3 regions of the Methylobacterium sp. NFXW15 genome follow, and region 3 is predicted to be linked to each of the others. Evidence: predicted binding sites of a transcription regulator. Region 3 holds the regulator's gene; each other region holds the start of a gene.
What was found. Region 3 encodes PhoB, which activates phosphate uptake and scavenging genes when phosphate is short. Its sites were predicted from a motif close to TGTCATNNANCTGTCAT; they were not measured.

Region 1 (7,754 bases), on a different contig from region 3:
GAACTGCATTGAAATATCGACTTCTTTTCTTGTCTGGACCGGCGCGTCGCTGCGCGCGCGGCGTCGTTTCTCGTTATGGGTCTTCTGCGCTGTCCCGGACGCGAAGGCGCCCGGGACGGCTGTCGAGGGAGCCGGTTCAGGCGGCTCCAGAACCTCGGCCGATCAAGCGGCCTGGAGGTTTGCGGCAGCGTCCTTGCCGCTGCGCTTGTCCTGCAGGATCTCGTAAGAAATCCGCTGACCTTCGACTAGGTTGCGCATTCCGGCGCGCTCGACCGCGGAGATATGGACAAAGATGTCCTTACCGCCGTCATCGGGCTGGATGAAGCCATAGCCCTTGGTCTCGTTGAACCACTTTACAGTGCCGGTATTCACGTAGTGTACCTCGTTCGTCCATAGCTCGTGCGCGCAGCATCGCTGCCGCGCATGCACGACGGTCTGTCTGGCTTTTTCCAGAGCGGCGGGGCGCGAGACATGGAACCTCTCGCGTGAGCGTCGGTCTCGACCGGTGTTGCCCCCCGAGGACTTAGATAGGCCGCCGCTGCGGCAGCAACAAGGCATGGCCGACGTCGCAACCGGACCGGGTATCTGCCGCACCCCTCCGGCCCCTGTGATTTCCCGCCCCGGCGGTGCATATAGAACAGAGGGAACAGCCTCTTACGGCTGGGACAGGGCCTTGCCGCGATCCGATCGAAAAAGTCGGGCGGGGCGGGCGCACACATCGGCTTCCGGGCGGTATATGGCAGGCATCTCGGTCTCGCTGGATGGCGCGAACATCCAGCTCTCGTTTCAAAAGGACGATCAGGCGACGGCCGTGGTGATGGACGCCCGTGCCGCCCGCGCGCTGGTGCGCGCCGTCGGCCAGTTGCTCACCGCGATCGACGACTCCGACGAAGGCGACGAGCCGGAGGGCGCGGATTCGATGGGCGAGGACGTCGCCATGCTTGACGTGACCTCGGCCGCCATCGAGGTCGGCACCGACGAGGATGGGCAGGCGGTCGTCGCGTTCCAGGCGGGGGCCCTGCCGCCGTTCCAGCTGCGCCTGACGGACGAAGAGGCCCGTCACGTGGCGACGAGCCTCTCCGAAATTCTCAATGCACCCCGTGACGTGCGCGCCTCTCACGGCGGGCACTGACGCGAGGGCCGAACGCTACATCCGCGTGCCGGGATCGGTCGGGGAGCCGGGAAACACGTCCGGCTCGGAACCGGGTCCACCGGGCTCCCCTACGCCGGGATCGTTCACCGGATAGGGCGTGCGCGGTCCGGTCGGCCCGATATCGGGCTCCTGATCGGGCGGCGGCGGGGGCGGCGGCAGATCTCCGGGTGTCGGATCGGGGATGCCTGGATTGACCATGAGAATTCTCCTGAGGCGTCCGGGTGTGGGTCCAACGGGGTCGGCACGGCCTTGTTCCGGCGTCTCCAGCGGCTGGCCGATGGGGCCAAGCGTCCCGGTTCGGGCCGGGAACACGCGATGCGCTGACCCGTTTGCGGGACAACTCCACGAACGGGAGATCCCCCATGACCGACATCAAGCAAGCCAAGGTTCTCATCATCGCCACAGACGGCTTCGAGGAGAGCGAGCTGACCGTGCCGCAGTCGAAGCTCAAGGAGGCGGGCGCTACCGTCACCGTCGCGGCGCCGAAGTCCCGGCAGGGCGAAACCAGCATCCGCGGCTGGGACAAGACCGATTGGGGCAAGGACGTGAAGGTCGATGCCGACCTTGAGACGGTCGATGCGTCGTCCTTCGACGCGTTGGTCCTGCCGGGCGGTCAGATCAACCCGGACAAGCTGCGCCTTGAGCCGAAGGCTCTGGAGATCATCAAGACGTTCCTGACGAGCGGCAAGGTCGTCGCTGCGATCTGCCATGGCCCGTGGCTGCTGATCGAAGCCGGAGCCGCCAAAGGCCGTGACATGACGTCATTCCCGTCGATCAAGACCGACGTGATCAACGCGGGCGGCAAGTGGCATGACAAGGAAGTCGTGACCGATCAGGGCATCATCACCAGCCGCAACCCGAACGACCTCGATGCCTTCTGCGCGAAGATCATCGAGGAGATCGGTGAGGGAAGCCACGGCCAGCGCCAGCTCGCGGCCTGAGCCACCCTACCCGCCGCGGGTCACTTCCAGAACCGCGGCGGACCGGATGGGACGGCCGTATTCGTCGCTGCCCTCCACACCGATCCGGTGCGCGCCCGGCGGCAGGTCCGCCGGGAGGCGCGCCGTCCAGATATGGCTCGAGGGGATGGCTTGAACCCAGGGCTTCTTCGTCTCGGGATACCGGGCGAAGAGTTCGGTCACGAATGGATCGGGCCGCCGCGTGCGGACCATCGGCTCGGGATCACGCCCGCCGACTCGCACCGTAAGACGCGTCTTCGGCCCGCCATCGAACACGTTCACCACCACCATCCCATCGGTCAGGGCGTCCTGCGGGATCGGCGGGCGGAGGCCCTCCATCGGCCGGGTGGCGCGCACCATTTCCGTGGCGCCGGTGCGGATCTGGCTCTCGAAGGCGATCCGCATCGCGCCGTCGGGCTCGCCCTGGGCGGGCACGTAGCGGGTCGTGTAGGCCGTGCCGCGCACCGACAGGACATGGAAGCCGTTGGGTGTCCCGTCACGGCTGTCGGCGGAAGGGATCCCAGTTCGCGTGTCCGGCCCACTCCACCACGATCCCGACACGGCGGTGAGGACGTGATGGTGCAGATCGTCCGTCAGGTAATGGTGCTCGGTCGTGTGGGTGTGCCCGCAGATCGCGAGCACCTTCCGCCCCTTCACGATCTCCAGAAGCGCTGCCCGGTCAGCGGTCTCGTTCTGCTTGCTGCCGGTCGCTGAATCGGTGTGCAACGGAATATGAGTCGCCAGGACGATCAGGGTGTCGGACGGGACCTGGTCCAGCAAGTTGCGCAGGAACGCGAGGTTCCGCTCGCCGATCCGCCCCTCGTAGGTGTTCGCCCCCGTGGCGACGGGCGGCCCGAGCCACACGACGTTGTCGAGCATCACGAACAGCGCCTTGCCGTGCTGGAAGGCGAAGGACGGCGCGCCGAAGACGCGCTTCCACGTCTCGCGACTGAAGCGAGCATCGGGCGCCTGCATGTTCAGGTCGTGGTTGCCGGGCAGAGAATACCAGGGAATGCCGATCCGCCCGACGATGGCGTTCGACCGGCCGTAGAGCGACAGGTCATCGAACAGGACGTCCCCGGTGGTGATGCCGAAGGCCGCCGGAATGGCCATCGCGCGATTCACAGCCGTGTCACGGACGTGATCGAGTTCGTGGCGGCTTTCGGGCTGCGGATCGGTGAAGAGCAGGACGTCGAAATCCTCCGGCTCGTCCTGTTTCGTCAGGGTGAAGTCGATGGTGGAGGGAAGCGGACCGGTCGGGTCGACGCCCCGGTAGCGCAGGCCGAGATCCTTCGGCGTCCCCTCGGGCTGGTGGATGTAGCTGTGGCGGACGACGTTGTCGGCATCGCGCGGTAGGGCGTAGCCCCGTGGCTTGATCACGAAGACCGCGCCGTCGCCCGGCAGCGGCAAGCGGTAGCGCCCCTGCGCATCGGTGCGAGTCACTTCCTGCCCGTTCGATACGAGCACGCCCGGCAGAGGCGAGCGGGCCGCGCCGTCGAGGGCGTAGATGGTGCCCGTCGCCTCGGTGGATTGCGCTGAGGCATGCCCCGACGCGAGCGTCAGGGCGGCGGCACCGGCAAGGGTTCCTGCGAGAGTACTTGCGAGGGTCTCGCGACGGGTCAGGGGCGGCATCGTCGGCTCCTCGATTGCGTGGCCGAACCACCAGATTTCCGCGACCGTCGCGTGACAGTTCGACCACGAAAAAGGCCCGCGCTTCGGGGAAGCGCGGGCCATCTCATTTCAGAGGGTCGAGCGATCAGTTGGCGTCTTCGTCGCCCGGCTCGAAGGTCTGCGGCATGGTCGACTCGGCGCTGGCGACCGGGGTCGGGGCGCTGATCGTCGAAGGCACGTTCACGCCGTCACGCTTGTAGATGTCGTCGCGGAACTGCACGACGCCGTCCGGGGTCGCCCAGGCGGTGATGTAGGTCCAGTAGACCGGCACCGGCGACGACAGGGTGGCATCGACGCGCTTCCCGCTCTCGATCGCCTGCTCGACCTGCTCGCGGCCCCAGCCGGGCGTGTCCTTGAGCAGCCACGTGATGTACTCGCGTACGTTCTGCACGCGCACGCAGCCCGAGGAGATGAAGCGGAAGTCGTCGCCGAACACACCCTTGGTGTTCGTGTCGTGCATGAACACGCCGTAGGGGTTCGGGATGTTGATGCGGACGATGCCCATTGAGTTGAAGTCGGCGCCCGAATCCTGACGGTAGGTATAGCGGGTGCCCTCGTCCGAGTTCCAGTTCACCGCCTTCGGCGAGACTTCCTGACCGTTCGACAGGATGCGGATCCGGTTATCCGTGAGGTAGTTCGGATCCTTCTGCATCTTCGGGATCAGGTCCTTCTTCACGATGGAAGCCGGGACCGTCCAGGTCGGGTTGAAATTGATCTGCGTCGCCTTGGTGTTCATGATCGGCGACTGGCGATCGATCTTGCCGACGCCCGCCGCATGCAGCGTCACGATGCGCCCGTCCTCGACGGTCTGCACCAGGGCGGCCGGGATGTTGGTGATGACGAAGCGGCGTCCGAGATCGCCCGAATAGGAGCGCAGGCGCAGCACGTTGGTCTCGAGCTGGCGCAGGCGGATCTCGGCGGGCACGTTCATGGCCTGCTCGGTCGCCGCGCTCATGGCGCCGGTCTGGCTGAGGCCATGGCGGGCCTGGAAGCGCTTCACGCCCGCCGCGACGTAGGAATCATACACGCCGGTATTGGCCGAGGCCGGGTCGAGATCGCCCGTCACGATCAGGCGCTGCCGGACGGCGGCCACGGCCGGGCCCTTCGAGCCGATGCGCAGGCGCTCAGCGCCGTTCACCGGGCGCCAGCCGCCGCGCGAGACGATCTCGCGGTACTTCTCGACCATCTGCTCGGTGGCCGCCACGGTCTGGGGCGAAAGGATCGGCACGGTCTCGCGCTGAACCTGCATTGCGGCGGGCGCCGCGTAATCCTGCGCCCATTCGGCCTGCGCGTAACCGGATTGATCACGCGCCGGAGCGGCCATGGCGGCGGACGCCGCGGCTGTGCCGAGGGCGAGTCCGAGCAGGGCCGTGAGGCGGGGGGTGGTGAACCGGGATGGTGCCTGATTGCGCATCGGTGGCTGGCTCTGGTCCAGATTTCGGTTGGCACGGACGGCCTGTGACGATGGCCGCACCGTGTCGTGTCGGGTTTTAACACTCCCTATCGAAGGGGCCGGAATGTGGCGCCGCCGTGCGGCGGCGCACGTCGACGCCCACCTTCGGGCGAGTGCGTCCCGCACGCCACAGTCGATGAGCCGGAATCGCGATCCACAGGCGGCTACGCAGCGGCGATCACGGAGACGGCGGCGATCTGCTCACATTCTCTCGAAGATTCGCCGATCGGCCGTTCTGGCGGTTTAAGGTTAACGAGAGGTCAACTTCGCATCGGCGCGAGTAAGGCGCTAGGATTGCGTTGCCACCGCGAGATCCGCCGGGGGTTGGTCCGGCCCGGGACAGACGGGGCCGCTCCGCGGCACAGGAGGCAGGATGAACGGATACGACGTCACGTTTCGGGACAACCGGGACTGGGTGGAGTTCGGCGCCAGCTACGTTCACTCGGATGCATTCAAGGCCCTGTTCCGCGACGGCATGGCCCTCGTGGAGGAAACGGCGGGCTACCTCGACGGTGACGGGCGCGACGAGTCTCGCCTCGTCTCGCGAGACGCGACCCTGAGCTACGCGGCCGAGAGCATGCGCCTCACCACGCTGCTCATGCAGATCGCCTCGTGGCTTCTGGTGCAGCGCGCCGTGGCCGAGGGCGAGATGACGCCCGCCCAGGCGACCGAGGAGAAGCATCGGGTGAAGCTCGGCGCCACCGAGCCGCCGAAGGCGGAAGCCTTCGCGCTTCTGCCGCTGCGGCTTCAGGAACTGATCATGCGCACCCGCCGCTTGCACTCTCGCATCCTGCACTTAGACGGGCTGATCACTGAAGACCGGCCGACGCCCCGCCCGGTGGAGAGCCCGGTCGCGGCCCAGCAGGGCCTGCTTCATGCGGTGTTCGGGCGGCGCGAGGGCTGAGGGACGAGAGCGCCTCGGCCCTAAGTCGAGTCGCTATTCCATCCCCTCGATGGCGACATGCAGATGCTTCGGCCCGCGCAGGGCCGCACCCGGCCGGTAGGGCGGCGGGTCCTCGACGAGGCGGGGGCTCTTCAGGCGACGCGTCAGGGCGGTGAGAGCCGATTCGGCCTCGAACCGGGCGAGTGGTGCGCCGACGCAGTAATGCAGCGATCCGCCGAAGCCGAGATGGCGGATGCCGACCCGATCCGGATTGAACCGATCGGGCTCGGGGAAGACGGAGGCGTCCCGATTGCCGGCAGCAAGCAGCAGCACGAGGTCCGCGCCTTCCGGGATCGTCACGCCGGCGATGTCGATCGGGCTCAGTGTCGTGCGGGTCCGGAATTGGACAGGCGGCTCGTAACGCAACAATTCCTCGACCACCTTCGGCGCGCGGGCGGGATCGGCCCGTAGCTTTTCGAGCTCGTCCGGGTGGCGCAGCAGGGTCAGGAGGCCGTTGGTGATGAGATTCACCGTGGTCTCGTGGCCTGCGACGAGCATCAGCACCGATGTGGCGATCAGGTCGTAGTCGCCCATTTTCACGCCCGAGGGCGTCGCCTCGTTGGCGAGGCCCGAGAGCATGTCGTCCTTGGGATGGCGCCGCTTATCCTTGATCAGACCCGCCATGTAATCGGCGATGGCATCGAAGGTCCGGCTGTTTTCCGCGCGGGTCTCGTCATCCGTGAGGCTGTCGGGTTCGAGCGCTGTGGCGAGCTGCGTCGCCCAAGAATGGAATTGCGGCTCGTCCTCGCGGGGCACACCGAACAATTCGCAGATGACGGTCACCGGCAAGGGATAGGCAAGGTCGTCCACGGCGTCGAAGCGATGGGCGTCGCGCTTTGCATCGAGCAGTTCCGCCACGAGCCGATCGGATCGCTCCCGCATCCCCTGCACGCGCTCCCGCGTGAATTGGTGCATCACCGCCGCGCGCAACGTGTCATGGTCGGGCGGATCGCGAAAGATGAAGGGACGGTGCTGATCGGTGATCCGGTCCTTGATCGGCTTGATCAGGTAATCCTTCAACGGATTGCCAGTCTTCGGCCTGTCGGCGGGCGGCAGCGTTTCCGAACTCACCCGCGGGTCACCGAGCAGACTTGCGACCGCGCCATGGCTCGCGGCCACCCACGTGCCCTCCGGCGTGCCGTCCTCCTGATGAGAGACCGGGTTCTGGCGCAGTCGCGCATAGAGCGGGTAGGGATTCGCGCGGTTCGCGGGGTCCTTCACCTGCGACAGGAGGGTGGCGTCGGCCATCTTTTTTTGACTCCTAGCCGTTTGGTCAGGCGAAGCCCGGATCTTGGATCTCGGGCTCACGCAGGGGGCGGTCGGTGGTGGCCTCGACCGGAGGGAACGGCGCGGCGGTCGCGACCTTCTCGGCATAGGCGGGAAGCCAGCGGGCGCTGTCGACGGACAGGGCCGCGATACAGCGCCCGGCTCGTCCGTAGACGGCGAGGAAGCGGCGCTCGGCCGGGTCGCCCTGCACGATGGCGACGGCATCCGCCCCATCCGTGAGGCCCACCGACTTCACGACCATATCGCCCTGCGTCGACCAGAAGTTCGGTACCGCCGCGTAGGGCGCGA
Region 2 (7,754 bases), on a different contig from region 3:
GTAACCTCCACGGCGTCGATCCTGCGGCCCTCCTTGGGTTCGCGGCTCAGGAGGCTCGCGCAGAGCGCGGCGAAGACAGCAATGTTACGCCTTTCGTCGCTGCAGAGCGGGAAGGGCGTGACAACAAACTCAATAACGACATGAATGCGTGAGTGAGTCACCATGATGGAACAGGTTCGCATGCCCATCGAGGACGACGCCGACGCGGCGGCCTACGCCGCGCTGAAGGCTCATGCGGCAGCGGCCGCCGCTGCGGCTGAAGCCGTGCAGAATTTCGAGCCGATCCCGCTGCCGGGCAACGTGTCGTTCTTCCCGTCCCAGCCCCAGCCGAGCGAGGGTGGACCGGTTCGCGACTTCAAGTCGGCCATCGACCTGATCAAGGAAGCGAGCGAGGCAATCCGCTTCTCCGAGGAGCGCGCCACCGAGCTTGAGCAGCAGCTCCATCAGGTCAGCAGCCGTTCGGCCGAACAGGTGAAGGCCCTCGAATTGCAGGTCGCCGCGCTTGAGCGTCGGCTGATCAAATCCGAGGAGCGCGCCCGCGCTGCCGAAGTCCGCGCGAACGATGCAGAAACGTGGCTGTCGCGTCTTCACGACACGATCATCACGAGCTTCCGTCGTCCGCTTCACCCCGGCGAAAGCGACTCTCACTAGGGTTTGCCGCGGCGCCTCTGTGACCGTTCGGTCTTAGAACCGTATGGTGAACAAGAGGTTAAGGCCGCGCTTGGCTTACGAAGCCGGGTGCCGCGAGAGGGACGGGGGTGGCATCTTCGCGGTCTGCAACCGTGGCGGATGCCGCCGTGGGGTCAGGCGAGCCGGGCCGCTTAATGCATGGACGGGAGCGGCTCCGGTGGAGGGGCCATTCCCGCCGGAAGGTGGCCGCAGGCGAGCGGCGGTGCGATCCGGAGCGGAGCGGGCGGTGGCTGAGATCAACCTAACGGTCGAGATGCGCGAGAGGACCATGGAACCTGCTCAGCTCTTGATGACCCCGACGATGCGCAAGGAACTGAAGTCCCTCAGCCCCGTCGAGCGCGCATCGGGCAGTTCGGTGTCGAAGACCGGAACCGATATCGCCGCGCACATGAAGCGGTTCGGGCAGGAAGAGTGGCAGGCTGTCTGCGAGCGTATCCAGGATGCCGCCGAGTACATTCAAGAACTCGAAGCGGGCCGGCATCAGCAGGAGATGCAGGCCCAAAAAATCTTCGCGAACATGCAGGACGAGATCGCCGCTGCCAACGCGCGCGCTTTGGCGGCAGAGCGGATGCTGCAGGAAGTCCAACACCGGGCGACGAACGTCGTGAAGACCCTGGAAGATCGGCTCCTAGCGGCCGAGGACCGTGCCCGCGAGGCCGAAGATTGGCTGACGCGGATCTCCGAAGCGGTTCGCTCGAACCTCAGCTTCCCTTGATCGGCTTGCGGACGGTGCCCCGTCCTCAAGCCGTCCTGACACGGCCCGGTTTAGTCTCGATCGCCATCGCGTTGCCGCGCCAGACGACGTCGCTGCGCATCCACGCCATCGACCAGACGAAGGGGATGAACAGGTCGCGGGCGATGAAAGCCGCGAGCAGCATGGGAGAGCGAAGCCATCCGGCGCGGGCGGCGAGGGCGAGTTCGCCGCCATAGATGACGGCGACCATCAGACCGAGGCCGAGCACCATCTCAGCAGAGCCGATCGCCGACGCCGTCAGAAGGCAGGGCACCAGCATTCCGCTCAAGATTTCTGGGGCGAAGAATAGCGGAAAGGTCACGCGGCGCAGGCGCGCCCACCGGATCTGACGAGACCACATCTCCGCAAAGCTGCGCCTACCGAGGGGCTGCGAGAACGGGGCCGCGACGAGGTTGACCCGCCTCCCAGCCGCGCGCACCACCTTGGTGGCGGCGGCGTCTTCCGCAATCTCAAGGGCAAGCGCCCGGATGCCGCCGACCGAGTTCAGGAACGGCCGGTGCCAGAGCATGCTCTTGCCCTGCGCGAAGCCGAGGCCGACCGCTTCACCCGCATATTGCCAGCGAGCTTGCAGTGTATTGAGGAAAGCGCATTCGACCAAGGCCCAGAATCCGTCCGGCTGGGCGCCGATGGGCGTCGCACAGACGAGGCCGGTATCGGGCCGCCACGCCGCTTGAAGGGACTGAAGATAGTCCGGCGGCATCAGAACATTGGAATCGGCCAGCACGATCCAGTCATGCGCCGCCGCGTCCCAACCGCGGACGCAGTTGTTGAGCTTGGGATTGTCGCTGATCCGCTCTTCCCCGACGATGATCCGCGCCGCCACATGCGGATGCTTGGCGATGAGCCTTTGCACCAGGGGCAGGACGGGATCGCCCGCATCGGCAACGCAGAAGATTAATTCGTAATCGCGGTAGGCGAGGCGGAAGCCGCTTTCCAGCGTCTCCTCGCTGAAACGCTCCAGCCCGCAGATCGGGCGGATGAGTGAGACCGGCGCGTCTTCGGGAAAGATCGAGCGCGGCATGGCGCGCCTAAGCCGCAGCCCTGCCAGTGAGAGGCTGACGAGATTGACCAGCAACATCGCGAGGCAGCCGACGAAGGCCAGGAAAGGGCCGTCCAGCGCACTGATCATGCGAAAGAGCCGTCGGCGCCGGTCCGGGCGCGTCGTGGGGGCGCACCTACGCCCGTGGCGGCCGGGTACCAGCCGCAGCATATCAGTTGTGTGACGCGGTGCAGCTTGTTCGCCGCCCCGGAAAGGATCGTTGCGAGAGGCATGAGACCCCCCATCTGCTTCCATCCCGCCTATGAGGCGACCCTGCCCGAGGGCCATCGCTTTCCCATGCGCAAATACGGCCTGCTGGCGGAGGCCTTACGCACGCGCGGCCTCGTGCCGGATGGGTTCGTGCAGCCCGAACTGGCGGATGCGCCCATGTTGGAGCGGGCGCATGATCCTGCCTATGTGGCCGGTGTCCTGGCTTGCGATGTGCCGCGCGCCATCGAGCGGGATATTGGCCTGCCAGTGAGCGAGGCGCTGGTCCGCCGCTCCCGGGCCAGTGTCGGCGGGACCGTGCTGGCCGCCCGGCTCGCTCTATCGCATGGCTGCGCGGGAAGCGCTGCGGGGGGAAGCCACCACGCCCGGCGGTCGCAAGGGGCCGGCTTCTGCGTGCTGAACGACGTGGCGGTGGCGGCACTGACCTTGCGCGCGGAGGGTTTGATCGGTCGCGCGATGGTGGTCGATCTCGATGTGCACCAGGGCGACGGCACAGCCGACTGCCTATCTCGCGAGCCCGACCTCTTCACCCTCTCGATTCATTGCGAGAAGAACTACCCGTCCCAAAAGATTCCGAGCGATCTCGATATCGGCCTGCCGGATGGGCTGGAGGACGCGGAGTACCTCGCGATGCTGGAAGCGCGCCTGCCTCCGCTCATCGATGCCGTTCGGCCGGATATCGTCTTCTATAACGCGGGGGTGGACCCCCACCGGGATGACAGGCTCGGTCGGCTGAACCTCACCGATGAAGGGCTTGCCGCCCGTGACCGGTTCGTGGTCCGGGCGGTGCGGGCGAGGGGGCTACCCATCGTCGGGGTGATCGGAGGTGGCTACACGCACGATGTCGAGGCTTTGGCCAACCGCCACGCGCTCGTCTTCGAAGCCCTCGCCGCCGAGGCGGCGGGTTGAGGCGTTTGAGCCACGAATGTTGTGCAATGCGGTGAAATCTCACCGTCGTAAGGTTTTGGGAAGGAGCGACCCCAAGGATCACCGGAATTGAGACGCCCGCTCCTTGTCGAGGGGGCGTTCAACCGGAGTGCGTCGGGAGTCCGTCATGTGGACGCGGGTTTGGGAAGCGATCAAGGCGACTTTGGCGGTCGCTGCGTTGATCGCCGCCGCCCTGGTGTCGGCGGACAAGCTCGACCGCGAAAAGACCGCGCCCGCGCGCGCGTCCCTGGTCGAGCCGGTCGTCACCGGGGCCATTGCCCCGATCAGATAGGTCAGCCCGGCGGGATGCGCCCGACAGAGCAGAGCGTGCGCATGGTGCTGCTCGTCGGATCGGCGTAGCAGCTCGCGGACCAGCCGTCCTGCTGGATGAAGGACTTCCGCCCCTCTGAGAGGGCCGTGCGGTAGGCCTTGGCGATGATCGGCTCCACGGTCGAGGCCAATTCTCCGGTCAGGATTTCAGACGCCGTCGAGAGTTCGCGGAAGAAGGCTGCGGAGGGCTGCGGTTCGGCCGAGATCGCCTGCACGATGGGCTCGGCCCGGCAGGTCACGTCGAACTTGTTCGGTCCCGCCATGCGGATGTCGATGCTCGGTCCAGACCGCCGCCCCACCTTGCCGCCAATCGCTCCGGCGATCTGCCGGGTGAGGTCGTCGCAGGAGGCGGCGTGGGCCACAGCGGGTGCCAGGGCGAGGCAGGCGGCGAGGAGGATAGGCAGACGCGGCATGGAAAGCTCTCTGAAAGCGAGCCTCGTTTTGGCGTGGCACGCATGCGCTGTCGAGAGCCCTGACGGGTGTCTCAGTCCCTTGTAAAGATGGACCTCTTTTGCCATCTGAGCCTCCCCGCCACAGGAGTTATGAATGGCTGAGCAGACCACCGAACAGACGTATTACGGGCTGACCCTTGCGCAGCACCGCGAGCGCATCAAGAAGCTCGGTGCCGAGAAGGGTCTTCAGGGTGAGCACCTCGAGCGGATCACCGCCAAGGCTCTTGAAATGCTCCCGACGATCCGCCTGGATGAGTCTGCGCAGCGCTGAGTGATCACCCCGGCGCCGCCTTCGGCGGCGTCAGTGGAAATCACGGCTGCGATAGGGGTGCCGATGCGTCGGCGCCCCGAAGTCGGTGGTTTCCGGCGGCAATTTCAGCCCTGCCTCTCGCAGGTCCCTCAGGGACCCAGTCAGATCCCGAAATCCTTCGGCCACGAGGTGAACCACCTCGCCTGCACGCTGGATCCGCCCTTTCACAGCCAGGAACCGCGCCTGCATGGCGATCCGGCGGTTGGCCTCGAACACCTTCTTCCACACGATCACGTTGGCCGTGCCGGTTTCGTCCTCAATGGTGAGGAACACCACGCCCTTGGCCGTGCCCGGCCTCTGCCGCACCAGCACGATCCCCGCCACGATGGCCCGTGCATTCTGCGGCAGGATGGGGTCGAGATGGGCGCGTGCGGTCATGGCGCCGATCCGCGCCAAGCGCTCTCGGAAGAACGCCACCGGGTGGCCGCGCAGGGACAGGCTCGTCGTGGCATAATCGTCTGCCACCGTTTCGGAGGGCGCCATGGCGGGCAGGTCGGCCGCCGCTTCGTGGCGGAACAGGCCGTCATCGGCATGCCACGCGAACAGCGGCAGCGGGGCTTCGAGCAGGTCCGCCCTGCGTCCGTCCTCTCGGGACGGAAGAGCCCTCCGCGATAGCCCTTCCAGCGCCCGCACCGCCCACAGCGCATCCCGCCGGGCAAGGCCGAAGGCGCGGAAGGCATCCGCATCCGCGAGGCGTTCCAGCACGTTCCGTGGCAGGGCGAGCGCGGCCTGCAATCCTTCGATGCTGGCATAGCCGTTGGCCCGCAGGCGTACGAGACGCCGCATGGCCATTTCGGGCAGACCGCTCACCAGCCGTAGCCCCAAGCGGACGGCATGGAGGCGTGGCGTCTCGCAGGGCTCGAGGGTGCAATCCCAATCGCTCGCGTTCACGCAAACGTGGCGCACCTCGACTCCGTGAGCGCGCGCATCGCGCACCAGCTGGGCCGGTTGATAGAAGCCCATCGGCTGTGCATTGAGGATGGCGGCCAGGAAGACATCTGGATGATGGCACTTCATCCAGGCCGAGGCGTAGACCAGCAGGGCGAAGCTCGCCGCATGGCTTTCGGGAAAGCCGTAGGTGGAGAAGCCGCGGATCTGCTGGAAGCAGCGTTCGGCGAAATCCTTCGGATAACCGCGTCGGGTCATCCCGCCGATGAACTTATCCGCGAAGCCGCCGATCTCGCCGTTGTGCCGGAAGGTCGCCATCGCCCGCCTTAGCCCGTCGGCCTCGGCCGGGGTGAAGCCCGCCGCGATGATCGCGATCTGCATCGCCTGTTCCTGAAACAGGGGCACCCCGCAGGTCTTCTCCAGAACCGCCTTCAACTCGTCGGCCCGCGCCGGATCGTCGGCGGGGGAGGGGTACTCGACCGTCTCCTGATGACAGCGGCGGCGCAGGTAGGGATGGACCATTCCGCCCTGGATCGGGCCGGGACGCACGATCGCGACCTGCACGACGAGGTCATAGAACTCCTTCGGCTTCAGGCGCGGCAGCATCGACATCTGCGCCCGGCTCTCGACCTGGAACACACCGATGGAATCGGCCTTCGACAGCATGGCGAAGGTCGGCTCGTCCGCTTGCGGGATGTCCGCGAGGGTCGGGAAATCGATGCCGTGGTCGCGCTTCAGGAAATCGAGGCCGCGCCTCAGGCATGTGAGCATGCCGAGCGCCAGAACGTCGACTTTCATCAGCTTGAGGGCGTCGATGTCGTCCTTGTCCCACTCGATGAAGGTGCGGTCCGGCATGGCCGCATTGCCGACCGGCACCGTCTCGTCGAGGCGCCCCCGCGTCAGCACGAAGCCGCCGACATGCTGTGACAGGTGCCGGGGGAAGCCGATGAGCTGATGGGCCAGGTCGAGGGCCTGACGCAGGGCAGGATTGTTCGGGTCGAGGCCGGATTGCGTGACGTGGGCATCGGGCAGATCCTTGCCCCAGGAGCCCCACACCGTATCGGAGATCGCCGCCGCCACGTCCTCGGACAGCCCGAGCACCTTGGCCACTTCACGGATCGCCATGCGCGGCCGGTAATGGATCACCGTCGCGCAGAGCGCGGCCCGCTCCCGGCCGTAGCGCTCGTAGAGATGCTGGATCACTTCCTCGCGCCGCTCGTGCTCGAAATCGACGTCGATATCGGGCGGCTCACCCCTGTTTTCGGAGATGAAGCGGGCGAAGAGCAGCTTGTGCTTCGTCGGATCGACCGCTGTGATGCCGAGGCAGAAGCACACCGCGGAATTGGCCGCCGAGCCGCGCCCCTGGCAGAGGATGCCCCGGTCGCGGGCGTGATCCACGATCTGGCTGATCGTCAGGAAGTAGTGAGCGAATTTCTGCTCTCGGATGAAGTCCAGCTCCATCCGCAGGGTGTCGCTCACTTCTTTAGGGATGCCGTTCGGGTAGCGCCAATAGTGCGCGCCCTTCCAAGTCTTCTCTTCAAGATAATCCTGCGCCTCGCGACCGGGCGGGACAGGCTCGTCCGGGTATTCGTAATGAAGTTGCGCCAGGTCGAAGTCGCAATGCTCGGCGATCTCCGCCGTACGGGCCAGGGCCTCCGGATAGTCCAGGAACAGCTTGGCCATCTCGGCAGCAGGCTTCAGGTGGCGCTCGGCATTGGCCTCCAACCGGTAGCCCGCCGCGTCCAGGGTGCAGCCCTCGCGGATGCAGGTCAGCACGTCCTGAAGCGGGCGTCTTTCGGGGTGGTGGTAGAGAGCATCGGCCAGGGCCACCATCGGCGTGCCACAGCGCCGCCCGGCTTCGTCCAACAGACGAAGGCGGGTGCGCTCGTCGCCCCGGCGGCGATGGCTGGCGCCGAGCCAGACCCGCCCCGGTGCGGTGGCGGCCAGGGATTCCAGGCGTGCGAGAAAAGGGGCGGGGGGTTCGGGCTTCTTGCCCGGCGGCATGGCGATGAAGACCAAGCCTTCCGCCGCATCGAGCATTTCCGTGAAGGAGAAGCGGCACTCGCCCTTGCGGGCGCGGCGGTTGCCGAGCGTCAGCAGGCGGCAGAGGTGTCCCCAGGCCACCCTGTCCATGGG
Region 3 (7,754 bases):
ATACCGGCCTGATCACCGTCGTGCCCCTGGCGGAGAGCAATGCCGAGGCGTGGATCGCCGAGCATCTCGGCCGGGACCGAGTGCTCGGTTACGATCCCTGGCTGCACACGCCGGACGGCGTCGCCCGCCTCGAACGGGCGGCGTCCAAGGCCGGGGGCACCCTGCGAGCCTTGGCCGAGAACCCGGTCGACTCCTGCTGGGCGGGCCGCCCGAAGCCTCCCGCCGGGCGGGTCGTGATCCAGCCCGAGACCCTGGCCGGGGAATCATCGGCGGACAAGCTCGCGCGGGTGCGGGCGGCACTCGTCGCCGATTCCTGCGACGCCCTGGTGATCTCGGACCCCCACAACCTTGCTTGGGCTTTCAACCTGCGCGGCGGCGATATCGGCCACACGCCCCTGGCGCTGGGCTACGCGATCCTACCCCGTGAGGGCCGGGCGCGGCTCTATCTCGTTTCGGGCGAGATCGACCCGGCCTTGCATGCGGCCCTCGAAGCCGTCGCAGAGATTGGCCCCCGCCTCGACTTGGATGAGGGGATCGCCGCCCTTTCAGGGGCTCGCGTGCGCCTCGACGGAGCGACGGGGGCCGTCGCCTTGAAGGAGCGCGTCGAGTCCTCGGGCGGCACGGTCGATGTCGGCAAGGACCCGATCACCGCCATGAAGGCAGTCAAGAACGGGGCCGAGATCGCGGGCACCCGTGCCGCTCACCTGCGCGACGGGGCGAGCGTCGTGCGCTTCCTGGCCTGGCTCGACGGCGCGGTGGCCTCCGGCAACCTCACCGAGATCGCCGCCGTCGAAGCGTTGGAGGATTTCCGCGCGGCGGGCGGCGACCTGCGCGACGTGTCCTTCCCGACCATTTCCGGCTCGGGCGCGAACGGCGCCATCGTCCATTACCGGGTGACGCGGGAGACCGACCGTGCGGTGGGCCCAGGCGAGTTGTTTCTCGTCGATTCCGGCGCGCAATATCCCGACGGCACCACCGACATCACCCGGACGCTCGCCATCGGCGAACCAACCCCCGAGATGCGGGACCGCTATACCCGCGTGCTGCAGGGCCACGTCGCCATCTCCCGCGCGGTGTTTCCGAAAGGAACGACCGGCGCGCAGATCGATGCGCTGGCCCGTCTCCCCCTGTGGCGGGCCGGGCTCGATTTCGACCACGGCACCGGCCACGGCGTTGGCGCCTTCCTCTCCGTGCACGAGGGGCCGCAACGCATCGCCAAGACCGGCACCGTGGCCTTGGAGCCGGGCATGATCCTTTCGAACGAGCCCGGCTACTACGCGACCGGGCGCTACGGCATCCGCATCGAGAACCTCGTCCTCGTCGAGCCGCGTGCGGTGGAGGGCGGGGAGCGGCCGGTCTTCGGCTTCGAGACCTTGACCCTCGCCCCCTACGATCGCCGTCTCATCGAACCGGCCCTGCTCGATACGAGCGAGCGCGCCTGGATCGACTCCTACCACGCGCGGGTGCGGGAGGCGCTGGCGCCGCTCCTCGACGCGCCGACGCGGGACTGGCTGGAGACGGCGACGGCCCCGCTCGGCGCATGATGCGGCCCCAATCCGGCGCGAAGAGTTTCGCATGATCGCCCGCCTTCTCCTGCTCCTTGCCTGCCTCGGCTTCGCTTCGAGTCTCGGCCCGTCCCAGGCTCAGGGCCTGCGTCCGCCCGCCGATCTCGTGCGGGCGAGCCTCGCGGCGGAGCCGCAGGCGGTTGCGGGCGGCACGCCCTTCACCCTCGCCGTCACGATGACGCTGAAGCCCGGCTGGCACGTCTACTGGCGCAATCCCGGCGATTCCGGCCTTCCGCCGGAGATCACGTGGACTTTGCCCGCCGGGTTCGGCACCGGGGGCCTCCGCTGGCCCGCGCCGCACCGCATCCCGATCGCGACGCTGATGAACTACGGCTACGAGGGCGAGGTGACGCTCCTCGTGCCGGTCTCGCCGCCGCCGAGCCTCGATCCGGCCGAACCGGTGCGGCTCGCGGGCAAGCTGACCTATCTCGTTTGCGAGACGGAGTGCATTCCGGGCTCGGCCGATCTGAGCCTGACTCTGCCGGTCGGCAAGGCGACGCCCGATCCGGCCAACGCTGCCCTGTTCGCCCGCGCGCGGGCCGCCCTGCCCGTCGCGCCGGTCTGGCCACAGCGTCTTTCCCGCGAGGGCGACCGGATCCGCCTGGATTTCGCCGCGAGCGGCCTGAAGCCGGATTCGATCAAATCCGCTGCCTATTTCCCCTATGGCGAGACGGCGATCGACAACGCCGCCGAACAGACGCTGAGCGTCGATGACCAGGGTCTGCATCTCACCTTGGCGCGGGGGGACGACAAGACCTTCCCCGGGTCCCTGCCCGGCGTGCTGACGGTGGAGGAAGAGACCGGCAACGGCGTCGTGCGCCTCGCCTTCGCCTATGGCGACGAGCCCGCGGCGGTGCCCTCGGCCATGCCGTCCGCGAGCACTCCCGCATCCTCCGGCGCCCCTTCCCAGCCGGCGGACCAGCCGACGCTCCTGGCAGCGATCGGTCTCGCGCTGCTCGGCGGGCTTATTCTCAACCTGATGCCCTGCGTTTTCCCGGTCCTTTCGATCAAGGTGCTCGGCCTCGTCCGCCAGTCGGGCGAGAGTCTGGGGCGGGTGCGGCTTCACGGCCTCGCCTACACGGCGGGCGTGCTCGCGAGCTTCCTTGGGCTTGCCGGGCTGCTGATCGGTCTGAAGGGCGGCGGGGCGAGCCTCGGTTGGGGCTTCCAATTGCAATCGCCGCCGGTCGTGGCCGGTCTTGCCTATCTGCTCGTCGCGGTGGGTTTGAGCCTGTCGGGGGTGTTCTCCCTCGGCGGGCGATTCGCGGGGATCGGCGACGGCCTGACCCGCCGGGCCGGACTCTCGGGCTCGTTCTTCACCGGCGTGCTCGCAACGCTCGTCGCCACTCCCTGCACCGCTCCCTTCATGGGCGCGGCGGTGGGCTTCGCGCTGACGCAGGGACCCGCCGTGGCGCTGGCGGTGTTCGCCGCCCTCGGGCTCGGCCTCTCGCTGCCCTTCCTCGCTCTGACCCTGTGGCCCGGCGCCGTACGGATCCTTCCCCGCCCCGGCGCATGGATGGAGACGCTGAAGCAGGCGCTTGCCTTCCCGGTCTATGCCACGGCGGCGTGGCTGATCTGGGTGCTGGCGCAGCAGGTCGATGCGCGCGGCCTGTTCGCAGCGCTCATCGGCGTCGTGCTCGTGGGCTTCGCGGCCTGGGCCTGGGAACGCAGCCGCAACGCGACTCCCCTCGGGGAGCGAATCTTCCAGGGGTTGGCCGGCCTCGCGGTCATCGCCGTGGTGACTTTGGGCTTCGGCCTGTCGCAGCAGCCTGCCCTGTCGACGGCGCAGGCCGCTTCCGAGGGCACCGAGCCGTTCAGCCGGACGCGGCTCGATACCTTGCGCGACGCGCGGCGCCCGGTCTTCGTGAACCTGACGGCGGCGTGGTGCATCACCTGCGCCGTCAACGAGACCACCTCGCTGTCGCGACCGTCCGTTCAGGCGGCGATGCGGGCCAAGGGCGTCACCTACCTGAAGGGTGACTGGACCAACCAGAACCCGGAGATCACCCGTCTGCTCGAAGAACACGGCCGCAGCGGCGTGCCGCTCTACCTGCTCTACACGCAGGGCGAGCCGCAGGTGCTGCCGCAGATCCTCACGGAGGGCACAGTGCTGGACGCCCTGTCCGCCATCCCCGACCGCACGGCCGCGGTCCGCTAGATCACGCTTCGAGGGAGAAGGTCTCGTCGAAGGCGTAGCCCGAGCCGCGCACGGTGCGGATCGGGTCGGTCTGGCGCGGCCCGTTGAGCGCCTTGCGCAGGCGGCCGACATGCACGTCCACGGTGCGCTCGTCGATATAGACGTCGTGGCCCCACACGCCGTCGAGCAATTGCTCGCGGGAGAAGACCCGGCCGGGGCTGAGCATCAGGAATTCGAGCAGCCGGAACTCGGTCGGCCCCAGATGGAGTTCGGTGCCGCCGCGCCGGACGCGATGACCGGTGCGGTCGAGCTCGATGTCACCCGCCGCCAACCGGTCGGCGACATGGGCGGGCTTGGCGCGGCGTAGGAGGGCGCGCACCCGCGCCAGCAATTCCGGCACCGAGAACGGCTTGACGATGTAATCGTCCGCACCGGTGCCGAGGCCGCGTACCCGGTCGCCTTCCTCGCCCCTGGCGGTGAGCATGATGACCGGCAGACGCTCGGTCTCGCGACGCGCCCGGATGCGGCGACAGAGTTCGATGCCCGACAGGCCCGGAAGCATCCAGTCGAGCAGGACGAGGTCGGGGGTGCGCTCGGCGAGCAGCAACTCGGCGTCGTCGCCCCGCGCGGCGGAATCGACGCTGAAGCCCTCTGCCTCCAGATTGTACCGCAGGAGGGTGGTGAGCGCCTCTTCGTCCTCGACGATCAGGACACGCATGGCCGGTGGTCCATTCCACGCCGGATGCCCCCGGCCGAAGGCGACCGAGGGGTCCGGGCAACGCTGTTACGCCGCGCGGCCTTCCTGAGCGAGGGCCGCGCCGTCGATGGGTCAGGTCCTGCCGGGCCTGAGAGCCTCTCACAAAATTCCCGCTAAGCCGTCGAGGCCAGGGGGAGAACTCCCGGTGAACGGGAGTTCTATGAGGAGCTCTTAGGCGCCCGGCACGACCGTCGTGTAGTTCGAGGCGTCGTTCTTCGGGCGCTCGCCCATGAAGATCTCGCCGGTCTGAAGATAATGGATAGTCTCGGCGATGTTGGTGGTGTGATCGCCGATGCGCTCCACGTTCTTGGCGCAGAACAGGAGATGCGTGCAGAACGAGATGTTGCGCGGATCCTCCATCATGTAGGTCAGGAGTTCGCGGAACAGGGAATTGTACAGGGCGTCGATCTCGCCGTCCCGTTCCCACACGTCGTGGGCGGCCTTGATGTCACGGCTCGCATAGGCGTCCAGCACGTCCTTGAGCTGCCCCTCGGCGAGGTCGCTCATGTGGCGTACGCCGAGCACGATCTTCTGCGCGGGCGACTGGTCGGCGATGGCGGTGACACGCTTGGCGACGTTCTTGGCGAGGTCGCCGATGCGCTCGAGATCGCCCGAGACGCGGATGGCCGAGATGGTCTCGCGGAGGTCCACCGCCATGGGCTGGCGGCGGGCGATGAGCAGGACCGCCTTCTCCTCGATCTCGCGCTGGAGCGTGTCGAGCCGCTTGTCGGCCAGAATCACCGCCTGGGCGAGGTTCTCGTCCTTGCGGGCGAGGGCGAGGGTCGCCTCGCCGGTCATCTTCTCGGCGACGCCGCCCATCTCCGAGATCGACCGGCGCAGGTCCTCTAGGTCCGTGTCGTAGGACGTGACGATATGGCCGGGCATGGCGAGACCTCCGCGAATCCTGATCTGTGGCTCAGCCGAAGCGGCCGGTGATGTAGTCCTGGGTGCGGCGCTCGGTGGGGTTCATGAAGATCTTGTTGGTCTGGTCGAACTCGACCAGTTCGCCGAGATACATGAAGGCCGTGTACTGCGAGATGCGGGCCGCCTGCTGCATGTTGTGCGTGACGATGACGATGGTGAACTCGTCGCGCAGCTGCTCCATCAGCTCCTCGATGCGGCCGGTCGAGATCGGGTCGAGGGCCGAGGTCGGCTCGTCGAACAGGATCACCTCCGGACGCTGCGCCACGGTGCGGGCGATGCAGAGGCGCTGCTGCTGGCCACCGGAAAGGCCGGTGCCGGGCTGCTTGAGCTTGTCCTTCACCTCGTCCCAGAGGGCGGACTTGCGCAGGGATTCCTCGACACGGACGTCGAGCTCCGCCTTGGGCAGCTTCTCGTAGAGGCGCAGGCCGAAGGCGACATTGTCGTAGATCGACATCGGGAACGGCGTCGGCTTCTGGAACACCATGCCGATGCGTGACCGCAGCTCGTTCAGGTCGACGTTCGAATCGAGCACGTTGCGCCCGTCGAGCAGGATCTGCCCCTCGGCGCGCTGCTCCGGGTAGAGACTGTAGATGCGGTTGAAGCACCGCAGCAGGGTCGACTTTCCGCAGCCCGAGGGGCCGATCAGCGCCGTCACCTGCCGATCGTAGAAGTCGAGGTTGACGTTCTTCAGGCCGTGGAACGACCCGTAGTAGAAGTTCAGGTCCTTCACGGCGATGCGGACGGCCCGGCCGGCGGCAGGGGCGTTGTGGCCCATGGCACCTGTCGGCCTTGCGGAGGCGGCGTTCATCGTCATGTCCTCGTGGTGGGATCGTACGTCACGCGGGGTCAGCGGGAACGCTGGGGCTTGATCACGATGCGGGCGACGATCGACAGGGCCAGGATGGTCCCGGTGATCAGGAGGGCGCCGGCCCAGGCGAGACCCTGCCAGTTCGGATAGGGCGAAAGCGCGAACTGGTAGATCATCACCGGAAGGTTCGCGACGCCGCCCATGAGGTTGGCCGAGAACCAGGAATTGTTGTTGAGCGCCGTGAACAGGAGCGGCGCGGTCTCGCCCGCGATGCGGGCCAGCGCCAGGATGATGCCCGTCACGATGCCCGCCGAGGCCGCCTTCCACGTCACGCTGGTGATGACGACGGAGGGGGGCGCGCCGAGCGCCGCGCCGGCCTCGCGCAGGGTGCCCGGCACGAGCCGCAGCATATCCTCGGTGGTGCGGACGATCACCGGCACCGCGATGATCGCCAGCGCCACGCCGCCGGCCCAGCCGGAATAGGTCCCCATCGGCCGCACCATCAGGGTGTAGACGAACAGGCCGATCAGGATGGACGGCGCCGAGAGCAGGATGTCGTTGAGGAAGCGGATCAGATCCGCGAGCTTCGAATTCCGCCCGTATTCCGCAAGATAGGTGCCCGCCATCACGCCGATCGGCGTCGCGACCACGATGCCGATCGTGGTGAGCACGAGGCTGCCCAGGATCGCGTTGGCGATGCCGCCTCCCTCCGAGCCGGGGCCGGGGGTCGGCTGCGTGAACAGGGACGGGGTGAACCCCTGGACGCCCCGGACGATCAGCATCAGCAGGATCGAGCCGAGGACGATCGCCCCGACCACCGTGGCCACGAGGCAGGAGACCCGCAGGATCCGGTCCGCCACCCGGCGGCCGGGCCGGACGCGGCTGGCGCGCTGCGGCGCCGGAGCCGTCACGAGGGGATTGGTCGCGTCCATGGCGATGGTCTCCTCAGGCGGCCCGAACGCGGCGGGTCAGCAGCCGCGCGATGATCAGCACGATGAAGGTGATGACGAACAGGATGCAGCCGAGCGCCATCAGGGCGTTGAGCTGAAGCCCGTCCGCCTCGTTGAACTCGTTGGCGATCCGCGAGGCGATGGTGGACGAGGGATCGAAGATCGAGGCCGAGAGCCGGTTGGCGTTGCCGACCACGAAGGTCACCGCCATGGTCTCGCCGAGCGCGCGGCCGAGGCCGAGCATGATGGCTCCGATGATCGAGACCGCCGCCTCCGGCACGAGCACGTGGCGCACGACCTCCCAGGTGGTGCAGCCGATGCCGTAGGCGCTCTCGCGCAGGACCGTGGGGATCTGGTCGAGCATATCGCGGGCGATCGAGGCGATGAACGGCACGATCATGATCGCCAGAATGATGCCGGCGGTGAAGATGCCGACGCCCGAAGGAACGCGGGCGTAGAGCAGCGTGCCGATGATCGGCATGCCCTCGACGAGGTTCGAGACCGGGATCTGCACGAAGCGCGCGAAGAGCGGCGCGAACACGAAAAGGCCCCACATGCCGTAGATGATGCTGGGGACGGCCGCGAGCAGCTCGATCGTCATCGCAACGGGCTTGCG

Region 1: J4O73_RS20290 (calcineurin-like phosphoesterase C-terminal domain-containing protein) is a predicted target of PhoB. The motif match lies at 3,796-3,812, and genes of this name have one in related genera.
Region 2: J4O73_RS06585 (ceramide glucosyltransferase) is a predicted target of PhoB. The motif match lies at 2,653-2,669, and genes of this name have one in related genera.

What each region holds. Positions count from the first base shown of each region.
Region 1 is NZ_JAGEKG010000010.1:118,562-126,315, reverse strand. Features, by position in the region: gene J4O73_RS20315 (AsnC family transcriptional regulator) at 1-9, opposite strand, end outside; gene J4O73_RS20310 (cold-shock protein) at 163-372, opposite strand; gene J4O73_RS20305 (hypothetical protein) at 737-1,132, shown strand; gene J4O73_RS20300 (hypothetical protein) at 1,148-1,351, opposite strand; gene J4O73_RS20295 (type 1 glutamine amidotransferase domain-containing protein) at 1,516-2,094, shown strand; gene J4O73_RS20290 (calcineurin-like phosphoesterase C-terminal domain-containing protein) at 2,101-3,744, opposite strand; gene J4O73_RS20285 (L,D-transpeptidase family protein) at 3,869-5,197, opposite strand; gene J4O73_RS20280 (DUF1465 family protein) at 5,610-6,140, shown strand; gene J4O73_RS20275 (cytochrome P450) at 6,174-7,427, opposite strand; gene J4O73_RS20270 (NAD(P)/FAD-dependent oxidoreductase) at 7,453-7,754, opposite strand, start outside.
Region 2 is NZ_JAGEKG010000002.1:466,905-474,658, forward strand. Features, by position in the region: gene J4O73_RS06570 (chromosome partitioning protein ParA) at 1-152, shown strand, start outside; gene J4O73_RS06575 (hypothetical protein) at 181-651, shown strand; gene J4O73_RS06580 (hypothetical protein) at 917-1,405, shown strand; gene J4O73_RS06585 (ceramide glucosyltransferase) at 1,431-2,573, opposite strand; gene J4O73_RS06590 (histone deacetylase family protein) at 2,715-3,620, shown strand; gene J4O73_RS06595 (hypothetical protein) at 3,766-3,930, shown strand; gene J4O73_RS06600 (hypothetical protein) at 3,932-4,381, opposite strand; gene J4O73_RS06605 (hypothetical protein) at 4,515-4,691, shown strand; gene J4O73_RS06610 (error-prone DNA polymerase) at 4,722-7,754, opposite strand, start outside.
Region 3 is NZ_JAGEKG010000008.1:238,465-246,218, forward strand. Features, by position in the region: gene J4O73_RS18725 (M24 family metallopeptidase) at 1-1,544, shown strand, start outside; gene J4O73_RS18730 (protein-disulfide reductase DsbD family protein) at 1,576-3,720, shown strand; gene phoB (phosphate regulon transcriptional regulator PhoB) at 3,722-4,417, opposite strand; gene phoU (phosphate signaling complex protein PhoU) at 4,628-5,341, opposite strand; gene pstB (phosphate ABC transporter ATP-binding protein PstB) at 5,373-6,155, opposite strand; gene pstA (phosphate ABC transporter permease PstA) at 6,227-7,120, opposite strand; gene pstC (phosphate ABC transporter permease subunit PstC) at 7,134-7,754, opposite strand, start outside.